DNA from 4 places in the Streptomyces sp. NPDC047002 genome. Region 4 is predicted to be linked to each of the others. Evidence: riboswitches for the same ligand, from Rfam matches in the RefSeq annotation. Region 4 holds a riboswitch; each other region holds the start of a gene.
The links. Region 4 has a riboswitch for cyclic di-AMP ahead of AB0910_RS29700 (transglycosylase family protein). Riboswitches for the same ligand answer to the same signal wherever they lie in the genome.
Positions count from the first base shown of each region.

Region 1: another riboswitch for cyclic di-AMP. It lies ahead of AB0910_RS28355 (M23 family metallopeptidase); the one in region 4 lies ahead of AB0910_RS29700 (transglycosylase family protein).
Region 2: another riboswitch for cyclic di-AMP. It lies ahead of AB0910_RS05905 (transglycosylase SLT domain-containing protein); the one in region 4 lies ahead of AB0910_RS29700 (transglycosylase family protein).
Region 3: another riboswitch for cyclic di-AMP. It lies ahead of AB0910_RS10410 (C40 family peptidase); the one in region 4 lies ahead of AB0910_RS29700 (transglycosylase family protein).

Region 1 is NZ_JBEYWC010000041.1:57,696-63,293, forward strand. Features, by position in the region: gene AB0910_RS28325 (helix-turn-helix transcriptional regulator) at 1-556, shown strand, start outside; tRNA gene AB0910_RS28330 (tRNA-Lys) at 661-734, shown strand; gene AB0910_RS28335 (hypothetical protein) at 896-1,108, shown strand; gene AB0910_RS28340 (hypothetical protein) at 1,216-1,407, shown strand; tRNA gene AB0910_RS28345 (tRNA-Met) at 1,487-1,560, shown strand; gene AB0910_RS28350 (PP2C family protein-serine/threonine phosphatase) at 1,886-3,010, shown strand; cyclic di-AMP (ydaO/yuaA leader) riboswitch at 3,284-3,440, shown strand; gene AB0910_RS28355 (M23 family metallopeptidase) at 3,899-4,993, shown strand; gene AB0910_RS28360 (aldo/keto reductase) at 5,081-5,598, shown strand, end outside.
Region 2 is NZ_JBEYWC010000004.1:19,032-24,629, reverse strand. Features, by position in the region: gene AB0910_RS05915 (DUF1304 domain-containing protein) at 1-375, opposite strand, end outside; gene speB (agmatinase) at 556-1,551, opposite strand; cyclic di-AMP (ydaO/yuaA leader) riboswitch at 2,211-2,370, shown strand; gene AB0910_RS05905 (transglycosylase SLT domain-containing protein) at 2,375-3,223, shown strand; gene AB0910_RS05900 (LCP family protein) at 3,345-5,090, opposite strand; gene tatA (Sec-independent protein translocase subunit TatA) at 5,147-5,440, opposite strand.
Region 3 is NZ_JBEYWC010000008.1:8,644-14,241, reverse strand. Features, by position in the region: gene AB0910_RS10420 (ATP-dependent Clp protease proteolytic subunit) at 1-271, shown strand, start outside; gene AB0910_RS10415 (hypothetical protein) at 279-587, shown strand; cyclic di-AMP (ydaO/yuaA leader) riboswitch at 946-1,128, shown strand; gene AB0910_RS10410 (C40 family peptidase) at 1,132-1,611, shown strand; gene AB0910_RS10405 (ATP-binding protein) at 1,652-2,077, opposite strand; gene AB0910_RS10400 (8-amino-7-oxononanoate synthase) at 2,313-3,473, opposite strand; gene bioB (biotin synthase BioB) at 3,618-4,877, shown strand; gene AB0910_RS10390 (adenosylmethionine--8-amino-7-oxononanoate transaminase) at 4,870-5,598, shown strand, end outside.
Region 4 is NZ_JBEYWC010000047.1:34,654-40,251, forward strand. Features, by position in the region: gene AB0910_RS29690 (cytochrome P450) at 1-95, shown strand, start outside; gene AB0910_RS29695 (transglycosylase family protein) at 277-1,512, shown strand; cyclic di-AMP (ydaO/yuaA leader) riboswitch at 1,835-2,062, shown strand; gene AB0910_RS29700 (transglycosylase family protein) at 2,066-2,752, shown strand; gene eno (phosphopyruvate hydratase) at 3,133-4,428, shown strand; gene AB0910_RS29710 (septum formation initiator family protein) at 4,791-5,261, shown strand; gene AB0910_RS29715 (DUF501 domain-containing protein) at 5,323-5,598, shown strand, end outside.

The DNA of each region.
Region 1 (5,598 bases), on a different contig from region 4:
ATATGTCAGCCTGGAGGAGGCCGCGAAGACGATCCGCACGTACGAGCCGCACTTCGTGCCCGGCGTCCTCCAGACGGAGGAGTACACCCGCGAGATCCTGCGCACCGGCGCGGTGGGCCAGTTCGACCCCGAGCGCATCGAGCGCCACGTCGCGCTGCGCAAGCAGCGGCAGGCGCTGCTGACCAGGGAGAACCCGCCGACGTACTGGGCGGTGATCGACGAGACCGTGCTGCTGCGCCCCGTCGGCTCTGCCGCGCTGATGCGCGAGCAGATCGGCCGCCTGCTCGAACTGTCGGAGCTGCCGAACGTCACGCTCCAGCTGGCCGAGCTCTCGGCCGGCCACCACCCCGGCACGTACACCTCGTTCGTCCTGTTCCGCTTCGACGTGCCCGAGGTGCCGGACATCGTGTACGTCGAGTACCTGACCGGCGCCCTTTACCTGGACGAGGCGGCCGAGGTCGCCGAGTACAAGGAGGCCATGGACCGCATGGTCGCGCACGCCGAGTCCGCGAAGAAAACCCGGCAGATCCTCACGGACCTGTACAAGCAGTTCTGAGGCGCCCCAGGTCCTCGGCGCAGGGCCCCCGGCCCCGGTGCGGGGCCAACGCCCCACGGTCTCGGGCATGTCGCGTGGCGGGGGCCGACTATGCTTCGCGGTGCGGGCCGTTAGCTCAATTGGTCAGAGCAGCGGACTTTTAATCCGTTGGTTGTGGGTTCAAGTCCCACACGGCCTACGTCACGCCCCCGCGCCCGGCCCGCAGGACCGGCCGCGGGGGTTTTCGCGTGCCTGCGGGGGAGCGTGCGGCGGGAGTGGCGGCGTGGAAGTCCTGAGAATCACGGTGGGCAAAACGCCCAGGGGGCTGCGCGCGAGGCCGGTTCGTCGCAGGCTTGGGGCATGAGTGACGCACCGATCGTCGTACACCGGGCGTCCGGGACGGGCGGCCGGCGGGTCACGGTCCGCGGGCAGATCATGGGTCTCGCCCACTCGGACGGCGACCTGGTCGAGTTCCTGCGCCGGGCCGGGCTGCCGGACGCGGAGGACCTGCTCGACGACCCCTCGTGGGTGGAGTGGCAGGGCGGGCTCGGCCACGACTACGGCACGCGCTGACCTGCGCCCCTGCCGCGCCCCGCGGGCGGCGTGTGCTGCCTCACACGTGCGCGGGTCGCGCCTCCACGCTCCGCCGACTGTCAGTGGCGGCCCGTAGTCTTGGGCACATGTTCGCATCACCGTCCGGTGCCGTCGCCGATCCCGGTTCCCCGCGGTCTGCCGCCGACGTCAACGACCGCATCCGCGCTCTGTGGGCCGGGGCCGGCCGTGTTCTCACCCCCGCTGAGCAGGAGCGTTATCAGGAGCTGCTGGTCGAGTGGGCCGCCGCGGTCAAGGCCGACGTGGTCCCCGCCGCCTAGCGGCAGCCCCCGCGGGCGTCCGCCCGGGGCGAACGTGGCGCCGGGCGTGCTCCGGATGGCGTAGGGTGGTGTTCACCGACGCGGGGTGGAGCAGCTCGGTAGCTCGCTGGGCTCATAACCCAGAGGTCGCAGGTTCAAATCCTGTCCCCGCTACTTGTGGCCGAAGGCCCGGATTCCCCGGAATCCGGGCCTTCGGTGCGTTGGGGCCCCGGCCCGTACGGCCCCGCGGCGCGCTCCGGCGCTCCCCGGGCGGTACGCCAGTCGGTCGACGGCGATTCGCCGTCGCGTGCGATGGCGGCGAGCCTGGAGACAGCGCGGTACCGTCCGCAGCCTTGGCGAGGAGACCGGCAGAAAGAGACCACTGGTGGCGAAGACGGGGCGGGGTGAACGGCGCAGGCGGGGCGGCAGGGCGCCACGCGGCGTCCGGATCGCGCGCGACTGGGTCGCCCGGCGCGATGGCGAGCCCGCGCGGGGCGAGGTGGCGCCCACGCCCCGGCCCAGCAGATTCCGCTTCTGGCTGCCGCTCGTCGTGATCCTCGTCGGCGTGGTCTTCGACGCGGTGACGCCGACGCGCTTCACCGCGTCCCCGTTCTTCGCCGCGGCGCCCATGGTGGCGGCCCCGTTCTTCGGTCCCGTCGGGACTCTGGTGATCGCGCTGATCGCGATCGGCACCGAGGTGCTGCTGCGCATCGACGACGGCACGATCGGCCGGGTCGAGGCGGTGGGCGACCTGCTCACCGTGGTGGTCGTCTCGGCGCTCGCGCTCGGCATCAACCGCATCGTGCGCCGCAGCGGCGAGCGGCTGGCGTCCGCGCGCATCATCGCAGAGGCGGCGCAGCGCGCGGTGCTGCCGCAGCCCTCGGAGCAGATCGGCGGGCTGCACATCGCCGCGCGGTACGAGGCGGCGCAGGAGGACGCGTTCATCGGCGGCGACCTCTTCGCGGTGCAGGACACCCCGCACGGGGTCCGGCTGATCGTCGGGGACGTGCGCGGCAAGGGCATGGGCGCGGTCGAGACGGTCGCCGTGCTCGTCGGCGCCTTCCGGGAGGCGGCGGAGCAGGAGCGCACCCTCGAAGGCGTCGCGCACCGCCTTGACCGCGCGCTGACCAGGGAGGGCATCCGGCGCGCCGAGGCGGAGACGGCGGAGTCGTTCACGACGGCGGTGCTCGCGGAGATCCCGCGCGGCGAGGGCGTCGTGCGGCTGCTGAACCGCGGCCACCCCGAGCCGATGCTGCTGGAGGCCGCGGGCGTCGTGACGACGCTCGTACCGGGACAGTTCGCGCTGCCGCTCGGCATGGCGGAGCTGGCCTCCTGGCCCGACCGCGCCGACACCAGCCCGTACCCGCCGGGTTCGACGCTGCTGTTCTACACGGACGGCCTGTCGGAGGCGCGGGATCGCGACGGGGTCTTCTACGACCCGGCGCAGCGGCTGCGCGGCCGGATCTTCCCCGGCCCCGAGGAGCTGCTCGACGCGGTCGTGGGCGATGTGCGCGTGCACACCGGGGGCGGCAGCACGGACGACATGGCGCTGCTCGCTGTGAACCGGCCCACGGCGGGCCAGCCGGACCGGCGGCGGATCATGAGCGTCGTGCCGCCGCCGTGACCGCGGGGGCTTGTAACGCTGCGTGTCCAGGTGCGAGCACTCCGCACTGCTGGGGGCGGGCGCCGGGGGCGGCGGCTGTTGCCCGCTCGGGCGGCCGGGTGTGAGGGTGCCCGCTGAAGCGGGGTCAACTCGCCCGATTGCGGGGCCATCTGTCCTGGTTGATCCGCTGCGGAGTCGTTGACGATCATCTCGATCGGCTTGGAATAACGGCCGGATCTCTATTAACGTTCGATAACGCAGCGCGGTCGTCCCAGCCGTCGCCCACGGCGGCTCCGTGCTCGCGCGCCGAATTCCGCGAGGGAACCGGGGAACCAACCCTTGGGGTGAATCGGGCCTGACGCACCGCCTCTTCGGCGGTCCGCCCTGCCCGTAGGAGACCTTCCTGCTCCGAACCCGTCAGCTAACCCGGTAGGCGAGAAGGAAGGAAAGGAGCGCGCCCCCGTGGCGTCCAACAAGCCTGCCCCGGAAGCCCTGTCGGCCTCGGGCATACCCCACACCCCGTACGTCCCGCACGGCGTGTCCACCCCTCAGCCTTCCCCCGGCGCCCCGGCCGCACACGTCACCCGCACCGCCGCTTTCGACCCGCGGGGCGGGTACGGCGGTGGCTACGGCGACACGGGGTCGTTCCCCGCGTACGGGGACACCGGGGCGTTTCCCGCGATGAGCGACACCGGTTCCTTCCCTGCATACGGGAGCACGGGGTCGTTCGCCGAGTACGGGGACACGGGGTCGTTCGCCGCGGTGGGGGACGCGGGGTCCGGTGCCGCTCACGGGGGCACGGGCTCCTTCTCCGCCTTCGGCGACGCCGGTTCCTTCCGCGTGCGGGGCGGGGACGCGGGCGCGTTCGCGGCGTACGGGGAGGCCGGCGACACGGGCGCGTTCCCTGCCGTGGAGGACACCGCGGCCTTTCCCGCCTACGGGGACACGGGCTCCTTTCCCGCGACGGGCGACACCGCCGCCGCGGGCGTCGGTTCCTTCGAGAGACCCGAGGAGGCCGCAGAAGGCGGCGCGGCCTGGGGGCAGCCCGAGGGCTCGGCCACGGCCATCTCGCCGCTGCGGGGCAAGCACCGGGTGATCAAGCAGCGCAACGCGCTCGCCCGCAGCTCGACCGTGCTCGGCGTGGGCGTCATCGCCGCGGTCGGCGCGGGCGGCATCGCGGCAGCGCAGGGCAGGGCGCCGGTCGCGATATCCGTGCCGGACGCGATCACCGACCACCTGCCGCAGCGCGTAGCCTCGCTGCCGGTCGTCGACTCCCTGGTGGGCGAGGAGGCGCCCGCGCCGGCGGCCGTCCTCGCGAGCGCGCCGCTGACGAGCGCGGGCGTGACCACCGCCGACTACGCGCACGGCGCCACCGACGCGGGCGAGGCGCTGCGCGCCCGTATTCTCCAGCAGGCTTCGGCGCAGCGGCAGGCCGCGGACGACGCCCGGCAGGCGGCCGCCGAGGCCGAGGCCGTCGCCACGGCGCGCGCCGAGGCCGCGAAGCAGCAGGCGGCCGCGGCGAAGAAGGCCGACGAGGCCAAGAAGAAGGCGGCGACCGAGGCGGCCAAGAAGGCCGAGGCCGCCAGGCTCGCGAAGCTGGCCAAGAGCTACACGCTCCCCGTCACCTCGTACACGATCACCGGGCAGTTCGGGGACCCGGGCCCGATGTGGTCCTCCGGCTACCACACGGGCCTCGACTTCGCCGCGCCCACCGGCACGCCCGTCAAGGCCGTGCACGGCGGCACGGTCACCTCGGCGGGCTGGGCGGGCGCCTACGGCTACCGCACGGTCGTGAAGCTCGACGACGGCGAGGAGCTCTGGTACTGCCACCAGTCCTCGATGCTGGTGTCGGTCGGTCAGAAGGTCAGCACGGGCGACGTCATCGGACGGGTGGGCGCCACCGGCAACGTCACGGGCCCCCACCTGCATCTGGAGGTCCGCACGACGGGCGGCACGGCGATCGACCCGCGGCCCTGGCTCGAGGACCACGGACTCAAGCCCTGACGGGCGGGTGGCCCTGGCGGCCCGGCGGGCGCGGCCCGGACGCATGCGGTATGTCCGGGGACGGGCGCGGGTTGTTCAATGGGACGCATGACTGATCGACGCATTCTGGGCCCCTCCGACCTCTCCGTCTCCCCGCTCTGCCTCGGCGCCAACGTCTTCAGCTGGAGCGCCGACGAGCGGGCCACCTTCGACGTCCTCGACGCGTACACGGAGGGCGGCGGGAACTTCCTGGACACCGCGGACGGGTACGGGCGCACGGCGGACGGCAGCAAGGGCTTCGGTTCCGAGGCCCTGATCGGCAAGTGGCTGGCGGCGCGCGGCAACCGCGACGACGTGGTCGTCGCGACGAAGGTCGGCGCGCACCCCGAGTACAAGGGCCTCGCGCCCGACACCATCAAGGCGGCCGTCGAGGGCTCGCTGCGGCGCCTGGGCACCGACCGCATCGACCTGTACTACACGCACGTCGACGACGAGTCCGTGCCCGTAGAAGACATCGTCACCACGCTCGACCAGCTGGTGAAGGAGGGCAAGGTCCGCGCGCTCGGCGCCTCCAACATCAGCCCGGAGCGGCTGACCGCGTCGCTCGCCTTCGCCGAGCGTGAGGG
Region 2 (5,598 bases), on a different contig from region 4:
TGCCACCAGGAGCGCGATCAGGGCGAGCGCCGGTGCGAGGACCTGGACCAGGGCCGCGCGGAGCTTGGTGCGGTCGCTCGACACGAGGACGAGGCCCGCGAGGACCATGCTGCCGGTGCCGGTGACCGCCAGCGTGGTGCCGACCGTCACCGTGCCCGCGAGCACCAGGACGGCGCCCACGAGGGCGGCCACGGCCAGGAACAGGTTGTAGAAGCCCTGGTTGTAAGCGAGTTGGCGGGTCTCCTTGGCCTGCTCCGCCGAGGTGCCGAAGGTCGCGCGGGTGGCGGGGGCCGTCCAGCGGAACGACTCGAGGACGAAGATGTAGAGGTGGATCAGCCCTGCGACCATGGCCAGGACGAGCCCCGCGACCAGCATGTGTGCTCCAGTAGTCCAACTGCCCCGCGACCGGGGGCTTCCGTGCCGTGCCGACGGCTGCGACAGGCCGCCGCATCGTAACAGCGTGCGCCTCGCGCGCCGGTGCCGGGCCCGTACGGGCCCCGACGCCGCGGAACGGCCGGGCGCCGCTGTTCCCGCGGGCCGGCGCCCGGCCCTGCCTCAGGAGGCTGCGGCCTCCGCGCGGCGCAGGGCGAGCAGGCTCACCATGTCGTAGGCGACGTGCGAGGCCGCGACCGAGGTGATGTCGGCGTGGTCGTAGGCGGGCGCCACCTCCACCACGTCGGCGCCGACGATCCTGGCGCCGGCCAGGCCGCGCAGGATTTCGAGCAGTTCGCGCGAGGTGAGGCCGCCCGCCTCCGGGGTGCCGGTGCCGGGGGCGTGCGCCGGGTCGAGGACGTCGATGTCGACGGAGACGTACAGCGGGCGGTCGCCGATCCGCTCCCGCACGGCGGCCACCGTCTCGTCCACACCGCGCCGCATCACGTCGGCCGCGGTCACGACGCCGAAGCCGAGCCGCCTGTCCTCGGCGAGGTCCGCCTTGCCGTACAGCGGACCCCGGGTGCCGATGTGGCTGAGCGCCTCGGTGTCGAGCAGCCCCTCCTCGACCGCCCGGCGGAACGGCGTGCCGTGGGTGTACGGCTCCCCGAAGTACGTGTCCCAGGTGTCCAGATGGGCGTCGAAGTGCAGCAGGGCCACGGGCCCGTGCACCCGGGCGGCGGCCCGCAGCAGCGGCAGCGAGAGCGTGTGGTCGCCGCCGACCGTCACCACCGAGGCGCCGTCCGCGGCGAGTTGGCCGACACGCTCCTCCACGGTCGCCACCGCCTGGCCGATGTCGTACGGATTCACGGCGATGTCGCCCGCGTCGGCGACCTGCACGGCGGCGAACGGGGACACGTCGAGCCCCGGGTGGTAGGGGCGCAGCAGCCTGCTGGCCTCGCGCACCGCGGCGGGCGCGAACCGCGCGCCCGGCCGGTAGGACACACCGCTGTCGAAGGGGATGCCGACCACGGCGACTTGGGCGCTGCCGACGTCTTCGAGGCGGGGCAGCCGCGCGAAGGTGGCGATGCCCGCGTAGCGCGGCACCACCGAGCTGTCGACGGGGCCCACAGGTCCTGCGGGTGCGCCGGTCGGCGGCTTCTGCTCGTTCGATGTCACGGGACGGGTTCCTCCATGTGGATAAGGAATGAGCGGTGCGGCGCGGGCGCGCCCGGTGGGGGAGCCCGCACGGCACCGGCAGCTTACGCCGCGGTCGCCTTTTGATTGCACGTCAGAAAGGGAAAGGGGAATGTCTTTCTCTTCTGCGAGGTCTTGCGGACGACTCTCCTGTGGGAATTGGTGCGGGTTCCGCTCGACCTTTGCCCGGCGATCTTCCGGGGCCTTGCGGCAGGCCGCGCGGCCGCCGTCCGCGGGGTGAATTCCTGATTGCGCGTCATTCTCGGGAGGGTGGGCCGCACGGAAGGAGGGAGCGTGGATCCATGGTGCCGTTATGGGCGATTTAGTGCTTTTCACACCTAAGCTCCCGTCTGGGCTTTTAGGGTAAGTTATTGCTCTCTGGCGGGTGTTGTCTGGGACGGTTGCGCCGCTGGTCGGTGATATGTGTCACCAGAAGGGGCGTGTGGGCCTGTTGAGGGCCTGCCTCATTTCGCGCGCGTCCAGGGCGCGTTGGGGCTTTCGGCGGCAGGGGGAAGATCGAGTATTCCCTCGCTGAACGCGTTTAAAGCATCGCTGCGTGAATTCAGAACTTGTTTCGCCGCGAGGTCTTCGCTTACGTTCTCGTCATTCCGGACAGACCGCCGAATCCTGCCGCTGCCCGGATACCTCAACCACTGAACTCATCCATACGGCAGGAGCGGGGGACCCAGGTAAGTCGCCGTGCCGCGCATGCGGACCGGCTCGGGGTGAAGCCGCAGCCATGCGGCCGGGCATCTCCAGCCCGAACCCGACAGCTCACCTCGCAGGCGACGGAGAGGAATTCAGCATGCCCAAAAAGGCCAGCCACCGCCGTCCCCTGTCCCGATCGCTGACCCGCGGCCTCATGGCCGCAGGTGTGGGCGGCGCGGTGATCGCCGTACCCCTGCTGACCGCCGCGGCCGCGGGCGCCGCGCCGGCCCCGCAGTCCGCAGCCCACGAGGCCGCGGTCCACCAGGCCGCCGAGGCCCCCGCGCAGGCCCGCACGGCCGCGCACACCGCCGCGGGCTCCGTGTACACCGTGGTGCCCGGCGACTCGCTCTCGAAGATCGCCTTCGACCACTCGCTGTCCGGCGGCTGGCACAAGCTGTACCAGGACAACCGGGAGGCCGTCGGCGGCAACCCGTCGCTCATCCACCCCGGCCTCAAGCTGTCCCTCGGGCACAAGGCCGCCGCCTCCGCCGCCCACACCACGGGCGCGACCGGCGGCACGGGTGAGCGCACCGCGCACACCGCGCACACCGCGCACAAGACCGTCATCAAGACAGAGAACACCGCGGACACCGCCCCGGCGAAGAAGGCCGCGGCTCCGGTGTACGCCGACAACCTGGACGGCTGGATACGCCAGTCGCTGGCCGTCATGGCCGAGCACGGCATCCCCGGCAGCTACGACGGCATCTACCGCAACATCATGCGCGAGTCGTCCGGCAACCCGACGGCGATCAACAACTGGGACTCCAACGCCGCCCAGGGCACCCCGTCCAAGGGCCTGCTCCAGGTGATCGACCCCACGTTCCAGACCTACCACGTCGCGGGCACCTCGATGGACCCGTACGACCCGGTGGCGAACATCACCGCCGCGTGCAACTACGCGGCCGCCACGTACGGCTCGATCGACAACGTCAACGGCCCGTACTGACGGACACACCACCCTGCTCGGGCCCGCCGGAACACACCGGCGGGCCCGAGCGGGGCGAGACGCGGAGGCCCGCCGGAGACACACCGGCGGGCCTCCGTGCGTCCTGCGCGCCTCCCGCGCGTCAGGAGGCGGAGTCCTTTTTGTTGGGAGATGCCGCGTACGCCTGAGAAGGCGTCATCGGTACGCCGTTGATCTCGACCGTCTTGTACCGGCTCACCTCGGCGCACGCCTTCGAGTCGTCGGCGGTGTCCGCGTGGGCGCCGGAGACGGCCTCGTGCGCGTTCCCGGAGCCGCCGCCCGAGGAGCTGCCTGGATAGGCGGCTCCCGAGGGCCAGTCCGAGCCGATGGTGAGCACGAGGCCCGCGGTGTCCGAGGACGTGACCTGGGAGGACGGCAGGCCGAGCGCGTCCGCCGCGGTCTGCGCCGCCGCCTTCTGCCCCGGGCCGTAGGCGAGCGTGGTACGCGCCACCGCGCTGCCCGCGTTGCCCGACGCCCCGACGGTGAAGCCCTTGCCGGTCAGGGCCGAGGCGACCGCGCCGGCCCGCCCGGTGATGCCGGTGCCGTTCTCCACGGACAGCGAGACGTCGGAGGGCGCGACCGAGGCCGAGGGCTGCGCCGCCTTGGACGGCGAGGCCGACGGCTGCCCACCCGCCGCCGTCTTCTTGCCGTTCGACGCGGTCAGCGACTTGTCGTCGGCGATCGCCGAGAACAGCGCGGTCGCGCCGGGCGCCGGGATCACCCGGTTCGCATCGGTCGGCGACTGCCCGGTCTGCATGGTGGTGAAGGTGATCCGCTTCGCCGGGACCTTGTTGAGGTCGTCGGCGAGCCCGATCAGCTTGCTGATGCTGCCGAGGCCGGTGTCCACCGTCATCGCCTTGGTCGCGCTGTCGGCCAGCGCGTAGACCTTCGGCGGGTCGGAGAGGGTGCCCGCGCTCTTGAACTTGCGGATCATCGCGCTCAGGAAGATGTGCTGCGCGTACGTGCGGCCCAGGTCGCTGCCGTCGCCCAGGCCGTGCCGCGTGCGGACGAACTCCAGCGCCGCGTCGCCCTTGAGGGTGTGCGTGCCCTTGGCGAGCTTGAGGTGCGAGTACGTGTCGTAGACGTTGTCGCTGACGCACACCGACACGCCGCCCACCGCGTCGGACATCTTCACCACACCGGAGAAGTCGAGCATCACGAAGTGGTCGATGGGGATGCCGGTGAGCTGGTGCACCGTGGAGACCTGGCAGGCGGGGCCGTACTGGAGCGCGCTGTTGATCTGGCCCTGGTAGCCGCCGGTCGAGGGGCCCCCGTCGCTGCCCTTGCAGGCGGGGATCTGCGTCTCGGTGTCGCGCGGGATGCTCATCACGGTCGCGTTGGACCGGTCGGCGGAGATGTGCACCACCATCTCGACGTCCGCGTTGTGCCCGGCGGTCGACGTGCTCGACCCGCAGCCGCCGCCGAGCTTGCAGTCGCTCGCCGAGTTCCGGCCGTCGGAGCCGATCGCCAGGATGTTGATCGGGGTCCTGCCGAAGGAGTCCGCCTTCTCCTTGGAACCGCCGTCGATGGCGATGCTGCGGATGTTGCCGCTGAGGTGCTCGTAGAGCCAGGCGCCGCCGCCCGCGACGATCAGGATCAGCGCGGACACCACCGTCAGCAGCGTCCTGACGATCCGCTTGCGCCGCGGCAGCGGCTTGGCGCGGCGCCGCCTGCTGCCCCGGTCCTTGGCGCGGGCCGCCTTGCGGGCCGCCGCCCGGCCGCCGGCGGGCGGCTCGCCCGGGCCCGCCCCGAGGTCCCGGCCGTCGCGGGACGTGCGCTGGCGCGGCGGCCCCGAGGGGCGGTGGCGGGTCGCCTGCCGGGCGCGTTCGCCCGCCCTCGGGTCCGTCATCTGCGAACTCCCTGTGCGTCAGTGGTCGGTGTGCGTGCTGACGGCCGACTGGCGGCTCAGTGGGCCGTGGCGGTGTCCCGCCCGGCCGCCTCGGACGCCGGCGCGGCGTCCTTGCGCGCGGTGGACACGACGCCGCCGATGGGCGCAGCCCCGGTCGCGTCCTGGGCCTGCGCCGCGTCCTTGCCGCCCGTCTCGTCCAGCGTCTTCATGGCCCTGACCTCGCTCTTGAAGATGCGCAGGGACTTGCCGATGCCGCGCGCCGCGTCCGGGAGCTTCTTCGAGCCGAACAGCAGGGCCACCACGAGTACGACCACGAGTACGTGCCAGGGCTCAAGACCGTTTCTGAGCATGCGACGCCACCTCCGGGTACGACGGGGACCGGCGGCGGACGCCACCGGTGCCCCAAGGTTGCCACATTACGCAACCGAGCAAGTGAGCGGCCCGGCGCTGTTCCTGTCGGGCCCCGGCCGATCCTCTCACTCGCGTAGGCTGACGGACCGGCCCGGCC
Region 3 (5,598 bases), on a different contig from region 4:
CGCGCTCCAGCAGCCCTCCCTCCCTGAGCCGGTGCGCGGGCAGCCGTCCGACCTGCTGATCCACGCGGAGGAACTGGTCAGGCAGCGCGCGTTCCTGACGCGGACGCTGGCGCACCACACCGGCAGGGAAGCGGCCGACATCGAGGCGAGCCTGGACCGCGACACCTTCCTCGACGCAGCAGGGGCCCTGGAGTTCGGGCTCGTGGACCATGTCGTCGACCGCCGCGCCGCCGGACCCTCGGCGGGCGCGGGCGCCCCCGCGGGGCGGTGAGCGGCCGGTGCTGCCGCCCGAGCTGCCGCCGCTGCCCGCGCTGACCCGGGCCGAGTGCGACGTGGTGGACGGCTATCTGGCCGTCGTGGACCTGGTCGGCCGCCTCAACCCGGCGCGCGGAGGGGACACGTATGCCGCGCTGCGTGCCGCGCAGGCGCTGCCCGCGCGCACCGTGGAACTGCGGGACGCCCTGGCGCGCATGCACACGCGCGGCGAGTCCGAGCTGCACGCGGGCACGCTCGCCAGGGCGCTGCGGGTGCTCGACGGCGAGCGGCGCGCCGGGCGGGTGGCGCTGCCGCGCGACACCTCGGCGTAAGCCCGGAGTCACCCCGGCCGCCGCACCCGGGCACTGCTCCCCTGCGGGCTCCCCGGACGGCGCAATCGGCGGGTCGGGCCCGGCCCCGTTCGGACCAGTCGTCCCCGGCGGTGCGGCGCACGCCCCGGTTGCGTACCGCGACGATGCGTACACGCTGAGCGGCCCCCACCACCGCTGGCCCGCGCCCGGGATCCGGTCCGCGGAGCCTCCCACCGACCTGGCGAATACGCACAAACAGATCAACTGTGATGAGTTTCACATATCGCCGTTTCGGCTCGGAAATCCGCGGGCGGCTTGTCACGATCCCTGCGACAGGTCGCAAGCCCTCGTCACCTGGCGAGGCGGTCCGGGCGGACGCCGAGTCCTGCCGCCGTACCGGACTTCGTGCGGACACGAGTGGATCGGCAGGAGTGGAGGACCCGAGCGTTACGGAACGGCGCGGCGACGCGACCGCTCCTCGGGGTGAAGCCGCTTCGGCGGCCGGGCACCTTCGCGCCCGAACCCGACAGGCCATCCTTCACAGGCGGCTGACGAAGGGTTGCGCATGACTGCGCAGGTTCATGTCCCGTCTCTGTTCTCCCGGGCCGGCACCGTGTCGGCCCTCACGCTGGTGGCCGTCGGCGGCGCCCTGGTGGCCCCCGGCGCCCAGCCCGACGCGCACGCCGCCTCCTCCGCCGTCGCCGTCCGGGCGGTGAGCGTCGCCGCGTCCAAGGCGGGCGCGCCGTACCACTGGGGCGCGGCGGGGCCCGACAGCTTCGACTGCTCGGGGCTCGCCGCCTACGCGTACAAGAAGGCCGGCACGTCGCTGCCCCGCACCACGCAGCAGCAGTACAACGGCACCGAGCACATCGCGGCCTCGGCCAGGCGCAAGGGCGACCTGGTCTTCTTCCACAGCGGCTCGAACGCCTACCACGTGGGCATCTACGCGGGCGACGACCGCATCTGGCACGCGCCCAAGACGGGTTCCACGGTGCGGCTCGAACACATCTGGACGAAGGACGTCTGGTACGGGCGCGTGGCCTGACCCGCCGCCCGCGCGGTGGCGGCGGCACGCTCGGCAGGCCTCAGGCCGCCGCCACCCAGGGCAGCGTGATCCAGACCGTCTTGCCGCCCTCGGGCGTCGGGGTGACCGAGAGCCGCCCGCCGCACTCGGCGGCCAGCCAGCGGACGATCACCATGCCGCGCCCGTTGTCCTGCTGCACGGCCGCCGGCAGCCGCCTCGGCCAGCGCGGATGGCTGTCGGTGACGCCGATCCTGAGGCGCTCGTGGCGGTCGAGCGCCACGTCCACGGTGAAGGTGGGCGAGGTACCGAAGGTGTGCAGCACCGCGTTGGTGACAAGTTCGGAGACGACCAGGCGGACCGTTTCAGCAGTCTCCGCCTCCACCGGGAGGCCCCACTCCGTGAGGAGTTCTGCGACATATCTGCGGGCCACCGGGACCGAGGCGGGCTCGCTCGGCAGTGTGACGGATGCTTCCTGGTGGTCTGCCATGGCGGGGCTGTCCCTTTTCCACCGGGCGGGGCCCGGGTGCGAGTGCGGGCACGGGGTCGCACGCGCGGCGCGGACGGAGCGGTCCGCCCCGCGTCGGCGTGCGGTCCATGCTGCCGCCGGGCCCGCCCATTCGCCGGGATATGCCGCATCTGTCGCCCGAAGCAGTGAACTGTTCGATACTCGGCCGGTTGTGGGCCCGCGACACCGGCCGGGCCCCGCCCCGGGCGGCGAACGCTCAGTGTTCGGGCGCGGTTTCGACGATCGTACGGACGGCCCGGCCGAGTTCGCCGTCCGTGAGGTCGGCGCGTGCGGTCAGCCGGATCCGGGAGATCCCGTCGGGTACGGACGGCGGCCGGAAGCATCCCACGGCGAGGCCGGCGCGGCGGCAGCCGGCCGCCCATGCGGCGGCCGCGTGCGGCGAGGGCGCCCGCACGGACACCACCGCCGCTTCCGGGCGGACCGCCTGGAGTCCCGCCGCGGTCAGCGCGGTGTGCAGGGTACGGGCCACCTCCCGCGCGCGCTCGGCGAGGTGCGGCTCCGCCCGCAGGCAGCGCAGCGCCGCGAGCGCCGCGCCTGCGGCCGCGGGCGCGAGCCCGGTGTCGAAGATGAACGTCCGCGCGGTGTTGACCAGGTGCTCGATCACGGCCGCCGGGCCGAGGACCGCGCCACCCTGGCTGCCGAGGGACTTGGAGAGGGTCACCGTGGCGACGACGCCGCCGGGGAGCCGCCCCCCGGCGTCCGCGAGCCCCGCGGCGTGCAGCGCCCCGCGCCCGCCGGGCCCGAGGACGCCGAGTCCGTGCGCCTCGTCCACCAGGAGCGCGGCGCCGCGCGTACGGCAGACGTCGGCGAGCATGCGCAGCGGGGCCGCGTCACCATCCACGGAGAAGACCGCGTCGGTGACGAGGAGGGCCCGTCCGCCGCCGTACGCGTCGAGGGCCTTGCCGACCGCTTCGGGATCGGCGTGCGGCACGACGGAGGTCTGCGCGCGAGAGAGGCGGCAGCCGTCCACGATCGAGGCGTGGTTGCCCGCGTCGGAGAGGAGCAGGGAGCCGCGCGCGGTCAGCGCGGTGAGGGCCGCGAGGTTGGCCGCGTACCCGGAGGAGAACACGAGGGCGGCCTCGAAGCCGCAGTGCGCGGCGAGTTCGCGCTCCAGCTCGGCGTGGAGCGCGGTGCTGCCCGTCACCAGGCGCGAGCCGGTGGCGCCCGCGCCCCAGCGCAGCGCGGCGTCGGCGGCCGCCTCGGTGACCGAGGGGCGGCGGGCGAGGCCCAGGTAGTCGTTGCTCGCCAGGTCGAGCACGTCGCTGTGCTCGGGGCGCGGCCGCAGGGCCCGTACGAGTCCCGAGCCCTCCCGCTCGCGCGCGGCTTCCTCGGTCCAGGCGAAGGGGTCGTGGGCCATGGCGTCGGGTCCTTTTGTAGGCAGTGCACAGACACTAACCGGAGGCAAACCGTCCCGAGGTGTGGTCATGTCCACACTTCGCAGTGGTCGTTTTGGTGGCTTCCACCCTGGCACCGCGTGACGGCCGTCCGCGAGGATCGGTTCATGGATCTGCTGAAGACACTGGTGGAGAAGGGGCTGCGGCGCGAGCAGCCGACGCGCGAGGAAGCCCTCGCGGTGCTCGCGACCTCCGACGACGAGCTGCTCGACGTGGTGGCAGCGGCCGGAAAGGTGCGCCGCCAGTGGTTCGGGCGGCGGGTGAAGCTCAACTACCTCGTCAACCTCAAGTCCGGCCTGTGCCCTGAGGACTGCTCGTACTGCTCGCAGCGGCTCGGGTCGACCGCGGACATCCTCAAGTACACCTGGCTGAAGCCCGACGAGGCGTCGCGTGCCGCGGCGGCCGGGGTCGCGGGCGGCGCGAAGCGGGTGTGCCTGGTGGCGAGCGGACGCGGTCCGACGGACCGCGACATCGACCGCGTCTCGAAGACCATCGAGGCGATCAAGGAGGAGAACGAGGGCGTCGAGGTGTGCGCCTGCCTCGGCCTGCTCTCCGCCGGGCAGGGCGAGCGCCTCAAGTCGGCGGGCGCCGACGCGTACAACCACAACCTCAACACCTCGGAATCCACCTACGGGGACATCACGACCACCCACACCTACGCGGACCGGGTGGAGACGGTGCACCGCGCGCAGGCGGCCGGGCTCTCCGCGTGCTCGGGGCTGATCGCCGGCATGGGCGAGAGCGACGCCGACCTGGTCGACGTGGTGTTCTCGCTGCGCGCGCTGGACCCGGACTCGGTGCCGGTGAACTTCCTCATCCCCTTCGAGGGCACACCGCTCGCCGAGGAGTGGAACCTGACGCCGCAGCGCTGCCTGCGGATCCTCGCGATGGCGCGGTTCGTCTGCCCGGACGTGGAGGTCAGGCTCGCGGGCGGCCGCGAGGTGCACCTGCGCTCCCTCCAGCCCCTGGCGCTGCACCTGGTCAACTCGATCTTCCTCGGCGACTACCTCACCAGTGAGGGCCAGGAGGGCAAGAAGGACCTGGAGATGATCGCGGACGCCGGCTTCACGGTCGAGGGCGCGGACGAGACGACGCTGCCCGCGCACCGCGCGGAGGCGGCGGGCCACGGCTGCGGCGAGGGCCGCGCCTGCGCGGGCGCGGGAGACGGCGCTGCGGCAGAGGGCGCGGCGGCGGACCGCTCACCGGACGGCGCGCACGCGGCGGACGGCTGCGGGGCCGCGGGCTCCCCCTGCGGGCCGGAGGCGCCGGAGGCGCCGGAGCAGGGTGCCGCGGCGGAGGGCGCGCGCACGGACCTGGTGGCGGTGCGGCGCAGGGGCGCGGGGACGGACCTGGCGCCGAATGCCTGAGCCGCTCGCCCCCGGCGGCCTCGCCGTACCCGAACTCCTGGCACTGGACCGGGCCCATGTGTGGCACCCCTACGGCCCGATGCCGGGCCGCGCTGACCCGCTCGTCGTCACCTCTGCCTCCGGAGTGCGGCTGCGGCTCGCCGAGCCCGCCGAGGGCCACGGCGAGCTGGTCGACGGCATGTCGTCGTGGTGGTCGGCCATCCACGGCTACAACCACCCGGTGCTCAACGAGGCGGCCCGCGACCAGCTCGGCCGGATGAGCCATGTGATGTTCGGCGGGCTCACACACGAGCCCGCCGTGCGGCTCGCCGCCCGGCTCGTGGAGATCACCCCGGAGCCGCTGCGCCATGTCTTCCTCGCCGACTCGGGCTCGGTTTCGGTCGAGGTGGCCCTCAAGATGTGCCTGCAGTACTGGCGTTCGCTCGGCCGCCCCGAGAAGCACCGGCTGCTGACCTGGCGCGGCGGCTACCACGGCGACACCTGGCACCCCATGTCGGTGTGCGACCCCGAGGGCGGCATGCACGAGCTGTGGTCCGGGGCGCTGCCGCGGCAGGTCTTCGCCGAGGCGCCGCCCGCGGCGTACGAGGAGGCGTACGCGGACGCGCTGCGGGAGACCGTCGCGCGGCACGCGCACGAGACGGCCGCCGTGGTGGTGGAGCCCGTGGTGCAGGGCGCGGGCGGCATGCGCTTCCACTCCCCCGCCTATCTGCGGGTGCTGCGC
Region 4 (5,598 bases):
TCGCCGCCGAACCGGCCGAACTGCGGTGGCGCGGGGGACTCATCATGCGCGGTCTGCGTACGCTCCCGGTCCGGTTCACGCCCCTGCGTGACTGAGGTCGTGTCAAGTCTGTGATATTCGCGTGATCTCCACTGGACCGACTTGTGACAGGCGTTCGACTGACGCTACGTTGCCGAGCGACCCATCGGCCCCAGTGGGCGCGTTGAGCCCCAGGGCGGCGGATCACCTCGCGCGTCGCGCATTCCATGCGCGACCACGTACACGGAAGGTAATCGCATGTCCGGGAACGGCCGACATCGTCGACCCCGCCAGGCGCCCGCGATCGTCGTGGCCGCCGGGGTGACCGGCTCCGCACTCGCCATCCCGCTGCTCGCCTCCGCGAGCGCGAGCGCCGCGGACGCCTCCACCTGGGACAAGGTGGCCGCGTGCGAGAGCGGCGGACAGTGGGACGCCAACCTCAGCAACGGCTACTTCGGCGGCCTCCAGATCAGCCAGGACACCTGGGACCAGTACGGCGGCAGCCAGTACGCGAGCCGCCCCGACCTGGCGAGCAAGGCGCAGCAGATCTCCGTCGCCGAGAAGATCCTCGCGGGGCAGGGCTCCCAGACGTGGGCCGACTGCGCCGACAGCGCGGGCCTGCCGCAGACGACGCCTTCGGGCGACGACGACGGCGACACCCTGGGCGACGTGGTCGGCGGCCTGCTCGGCGGCTCCGACGACTCCGCGACGCCCGACCCCTCCGCCAGCCCCGCCACGGGCTCCTCGGCCACCCCCGACCCCTCGGCGAGCACGGACCCCGGCGACGCGCCCGCCGCGTCCGACGACGCGCCCGACCCCTCCGCCACGCCCTCGGACGGTGCGAGCCCCGACGCGCCGGCGCACGGCGGCACCCCGTCGGACGCCACCCCGTCCGGTGGCAAGCACCGCGCCACGCCCCCCGCGACGCCAAGCGACGACAGCGGCTTCCCGTCGGGCGTCAGCCGCGACAACGACGGCGGGGTGCTCGCGCCCACCGGCGGCGCGGGCTCCGTGGGCAACGCCGACAGGCCCGGTGTCGTACGGGACGTCATCCGCATCCCGTTCGCGCCGCAGTACACCGGCGGCGACGCCCAGTCTCTCTGGCAGCTCCCGGCCCAGGGCCCGGCCCGGGCCACCGGGGGCCAGGCGGACGCCGCGAGCCCCGCGGCCACCGCGGCCGGCGGCGCGGCGGCGGCCGGCGGCAGGCACCGCGGCACGCAGCCCGCCGCGCACGCGTCGGGCACCTCGGCGCAGAAGCCCCCATCCGGGCGGCACGCCGCATCGGGTGACCCCGCGTCAGCGGACTCCGCCGCCGCGCACGGCCCCGGAGCCCGCCGCTACACGGTCCACGCGGGCGACAGCCTGTCGGGGATCGCGGCGAGCCAGGGCGTGAAGGGCGGCTGGCGCGCCGTCTATGAGGCGAACAAGGCGGCGCTCGGGTCCGACCCGAACCACATCGTCCCTGGCCAGACCCTGGAGCTCGGGGCCGGCTGATATCGAAGGGCAGATCGCGGCACAGCGCACGGGAGGCCATGAAGTGGCCCCCGTGCGCTGTCAGTTCGGCACCGTATGTCCAACTCTGTGAAAGTGAGACAAGCATCTCTTCGGGGTGTTTGGTCGAAATGGGCCGCCAGATTCGCCTGTTTCGGGGTTCACCTGGGGAAATGGGTCCATGCGGGTGAAGGATTTGGGCTTTACCGCCCTTATGTCCGTCTTTGAAGATCTGACAGTCGTATGTTTACGGTCTTCACCGCTCGCACCGCGGGCCCTGTCGACCGAAACGCCGAATCCTGCCGTCGGTCGACGGGAACAGTCGTCGCGTCACGCGCCGAAGGCAGGAGCGGGGGACCCAAGGTTCCGCCGCCGGACCGGGAAGGCCGTCCGTGGATGGACGGCCCAGCGGCCCGGCTTGGGGTTAAGCCGCGAGCGGCGCGCACAGCCTGTGCGCACCGCACGGACCACGCACCACGTGGTCCATCGCGACCGGGCAACTCACTGCGCCCGAACCCGACAGCTGACCTCGCAGGCGTCGGTGAGGAGATGCTCCATGCTGCGTTCCAGCAAGGCCCACAAGCACCGCCGCCCGTCCAAGGCCGTCCGTTACGCCACGCTCGCCGGTGTCACCGGCGCCGCAGTCGCGGTGCCGCTGCTCTCCGCCACGTCGGCGTCCGCCGCCTCGGTCTCCGAGTGGGACCAGGTCGCCCAGTGCGAGTCCGGCGGCAACTGGTCGATCAACACCGGCAACGGCTTCTACGGCGGCCTCCAGTTCACGAACTCCACCTGGGCCGCGTACGGCGGCACCGCCTACGCCTCGCAGGCCAACCAGGCCAGCAAGTCGCAGCAGATCGCGGTCGCCGAGAAGGTGCTCGCGAGCCAGGGCAAGGGCGCCTGGCCGTCCTGCGGCGTCAACCTGTCGGGCCCCGGCGGCTCCGGAGCGGCGCAGGCCGAGACGAGCCACTCCAGCTCGACCCAGCAGGCCCCGGCGCAGCAGAAGGCGCAGCAGCGCCCCGTGCAGCAGCACAGCGCCTCGCAGCCCGCGAGCCGCGGCACCGCCCGCCCCACCGTGATCAAGAAGGGTGACGGCGAGTACAAGGTCGCGTCCGGCGACACCCTCTCGAAGATCGCCTCGGCGCACCACGTCAAGGGCGGCTGGAAGAAGCTGTTCGACCTGAACAAGGACATCGTGAAGGACGCGAACGTGATCTTCCCGGGCCAGCAGCTGCACCTGCACTGACGGCCCGCGCGCCCCGCACGCGGACCCCGCGCGGGCCGCTCGGCCGGGCCCGCGGCAGCGGGCCCCGGCCGGCCTCCCGGCGGCCCTGCGGCAGGATCGGCGCACGCGGAGCGGCACGCACCATGGCGCACCTGCCGACACCGGCAGGCCCGAGCGGCCCGGCCCCACGGGGACGGGCCGCTCGGCCGTGCGGGGCCGGGCCCCGGGGCCACCCCCACGGCCTCGGGGCCCGGCCGCGGCCACTCGTCCGGCCGTGCCGCGCGCCGCCGCCCGGCGTGGGGACTGCCCGGAGCACCCGGCGGCGCCCGCGCCGGTTAGGCTCTTGGCGCAAGGACTACAGACGCAGACCCTGCGCTCCCCACGTCACTTCCCAGAAGGAGATGCTCGTGCCGTCGATCGACGTCGTCGTAGCCCGGGAAATCCTCGACTCCCGAGGCAACCCCACCGTCGAGGTCGAGGTCGGCCTCGACGACGGCAGCACCGGCCGTGCGGCCGTCCCCTCCGGCGCCTCCACCGGCGCCTTCGAGGCCCTTGAGCTGCGGGACGGTGACCAGAACCGCTACCAGGGCAAGGGCGTGGAGAAGGCCGTGCTCGCGGTGATCGAGCAGATCGGCCCCGAGCTGGTCGGCTACGACGCCACCGAGCAGCGCCTCATCGACCAGGCGATGTTCGACCTGGACGCCACCCCCGACAAGTCGTCGCTCGGCGCCAACGCCATCCTCGGCGTGTCGCTCGCCGTGGCGCACGCCGCCTCCGAGGCGTCCGACCTGCCGCTGTTCCGCTACCTCGGCGGTCCCAACGCGCACCTCCTGCCGGTGCCGATGATGAACATCCTGAACGGCGGCGCGCACGCCGACTCGAACGTCGACATCCAGGAGTTCATGATCGCGCCGATCGGCGCCGAGTCCTTCTCCGAGGCCCTGCGCTGGGGCGCGGAGGTCTACCACACCCTGAAGAAGGTCCTGAAGAACAAGGGCCTGTCCACGGGCCTCGGTGACGAGGGCGGCTTCGCGCCGAGCCTGGAGTCGAACCGCGCCGCGCTCGACCTCATCCTGGAGGCCGTCACCGAGGCCGGCTACGTGCCGGGCCGCGACATCGCGCTCGCGCTCGACGTCGCCGCCTCCGAGTTCTACAAGGACGGCAGCTACGAGTTCGAGGGCAAGACCCGCTCCGCCGAGGAGATGACGGCGTACTACGCGGAGCTCGTCGACGCGTACCCGCTGGTCTCCATCGAGGACCCGCTGCACGAGGAGGACTGGGCCGGCTGGAAGACCATCACCGACCAGCTCGGCGCCAAGGTGCAGATCGTCGGCGACGACCTGTTCGTCACCAACCCCGAGCGCCTCGCGCGCGGCATCGAGGAGGGCGCGGCCAACGCCCTGCTGGTCAAGGTCAACCAGATCGGCTCGCTCACGGAGACGCTCGACGCCGTCGAGCTGGCCCAGCGCAACGGCTTCAAGTGCATGATGTCCCACCGCTCGGGTGAGACCGAGGACGTCACCATCGCCGACCTCGCCGTCGCGGTGAACTGCGGCCAGATCAAGACCGGCGCCCCGGCCCGCTCGGACCGCGTCGCCAAGTACAACCAGCTGCTGCGCATCGAGGAGATCCTCGACGACGCCGCCGTGTACGCCGGCCGCAGCGCCTTCCCGCGTTTCCGCGGCACGGAGAGCTGAGACCCGCCCGTGTCACACCGTCCCCGGCCGCGGTCCCGTACCGTGTCCGGGGACGCGCACGTGCGCAGGGCGTGTACCGGGCGTACGACGGGTGACAGGGGAGTGTGGCCATGGCACGGACCGGAGACCGGGACGGAGCGCGTGACGGCGCAGGCGGCCGCCGCCCCCGTGACCGCGCACCGGGCCGCGCACCGGCCGGTGCGGCGGGCGTCCCGCGCGGCCGCGGACCGGCGGCGGGCGGCCGTGCGCCGTCCGCGCAGCCCCGCCCCGCGCCCGGCCGCACCACCCCGCAGGCGGGCGGCGGACGCCCGCAGCGCGGCGGCCGCGGCGAGGAGCGCTTCTCCACGGCCACCCGGCTCCGGGTGCTCGGCGAGCAGACCGCGGCGCGCGTCTACCGCTCGCAGAGCCGCAGGCAGGCGCACCGCTCCCGGCTGACAGGGCGCGCCGCCTTCCTCGCCCTCGTGCTGTGCACCCTCGTCGTCGCGCTCGCCTACCCGATGCGGCAGTACGTGTCGCAGCAGGGCGACATCGCGGACCAGCAGCGCACCGCGCGCGACGCCAAGGCGCAGGTCGAGAAGTTGCGGGACGAGAAGGCGCGGCTCCAGGACGACGCGTACATCGAGCGGCTCGCGCGCGAGCGGCTGCACTTCGTCATGCCGGGGGAGAAGGGGTACACGATGAACGCCCCCACCGCGGTCAAGCAGGAGCAGCAGGCGGTCGGGCCCGCCAACAGGCCCTGGTACGCGAACATGCTGGACGACGTCGACCACGCGGACGCGGCGGGCGCACCCCGGCCCCGCACCGGCGCGGCGAGCGGCGGCGCGGGACACTGAGGCCGCACCGGCCCGCGCCGCGCGGTCCCCACCACGAGCAGCAAGGCAGCACACAGCAGTCATGGACACCCCTCCTCCGCAGACCGAACGCACCGAGCCGCCCACCGCGGACGACACCGCCGCCTTCGAGGCGCAGCTCGGACGCCCGCCGCGCGGTCTGCGCGCGATCGCGCACCGCTGCCCCTGCGGGCTGCCCGACGTGGTCGAGACCGCGCCGCGGCTGCCCGACGGGACGCCGTTCCCGACCACGTACTACCTGACGTGCCCGCGCGCCGCGTCCGCCATCGGCACCCTCGAAGCGGGCGGCGTCATGAAGGAGATGACCGAACGCCTCGGC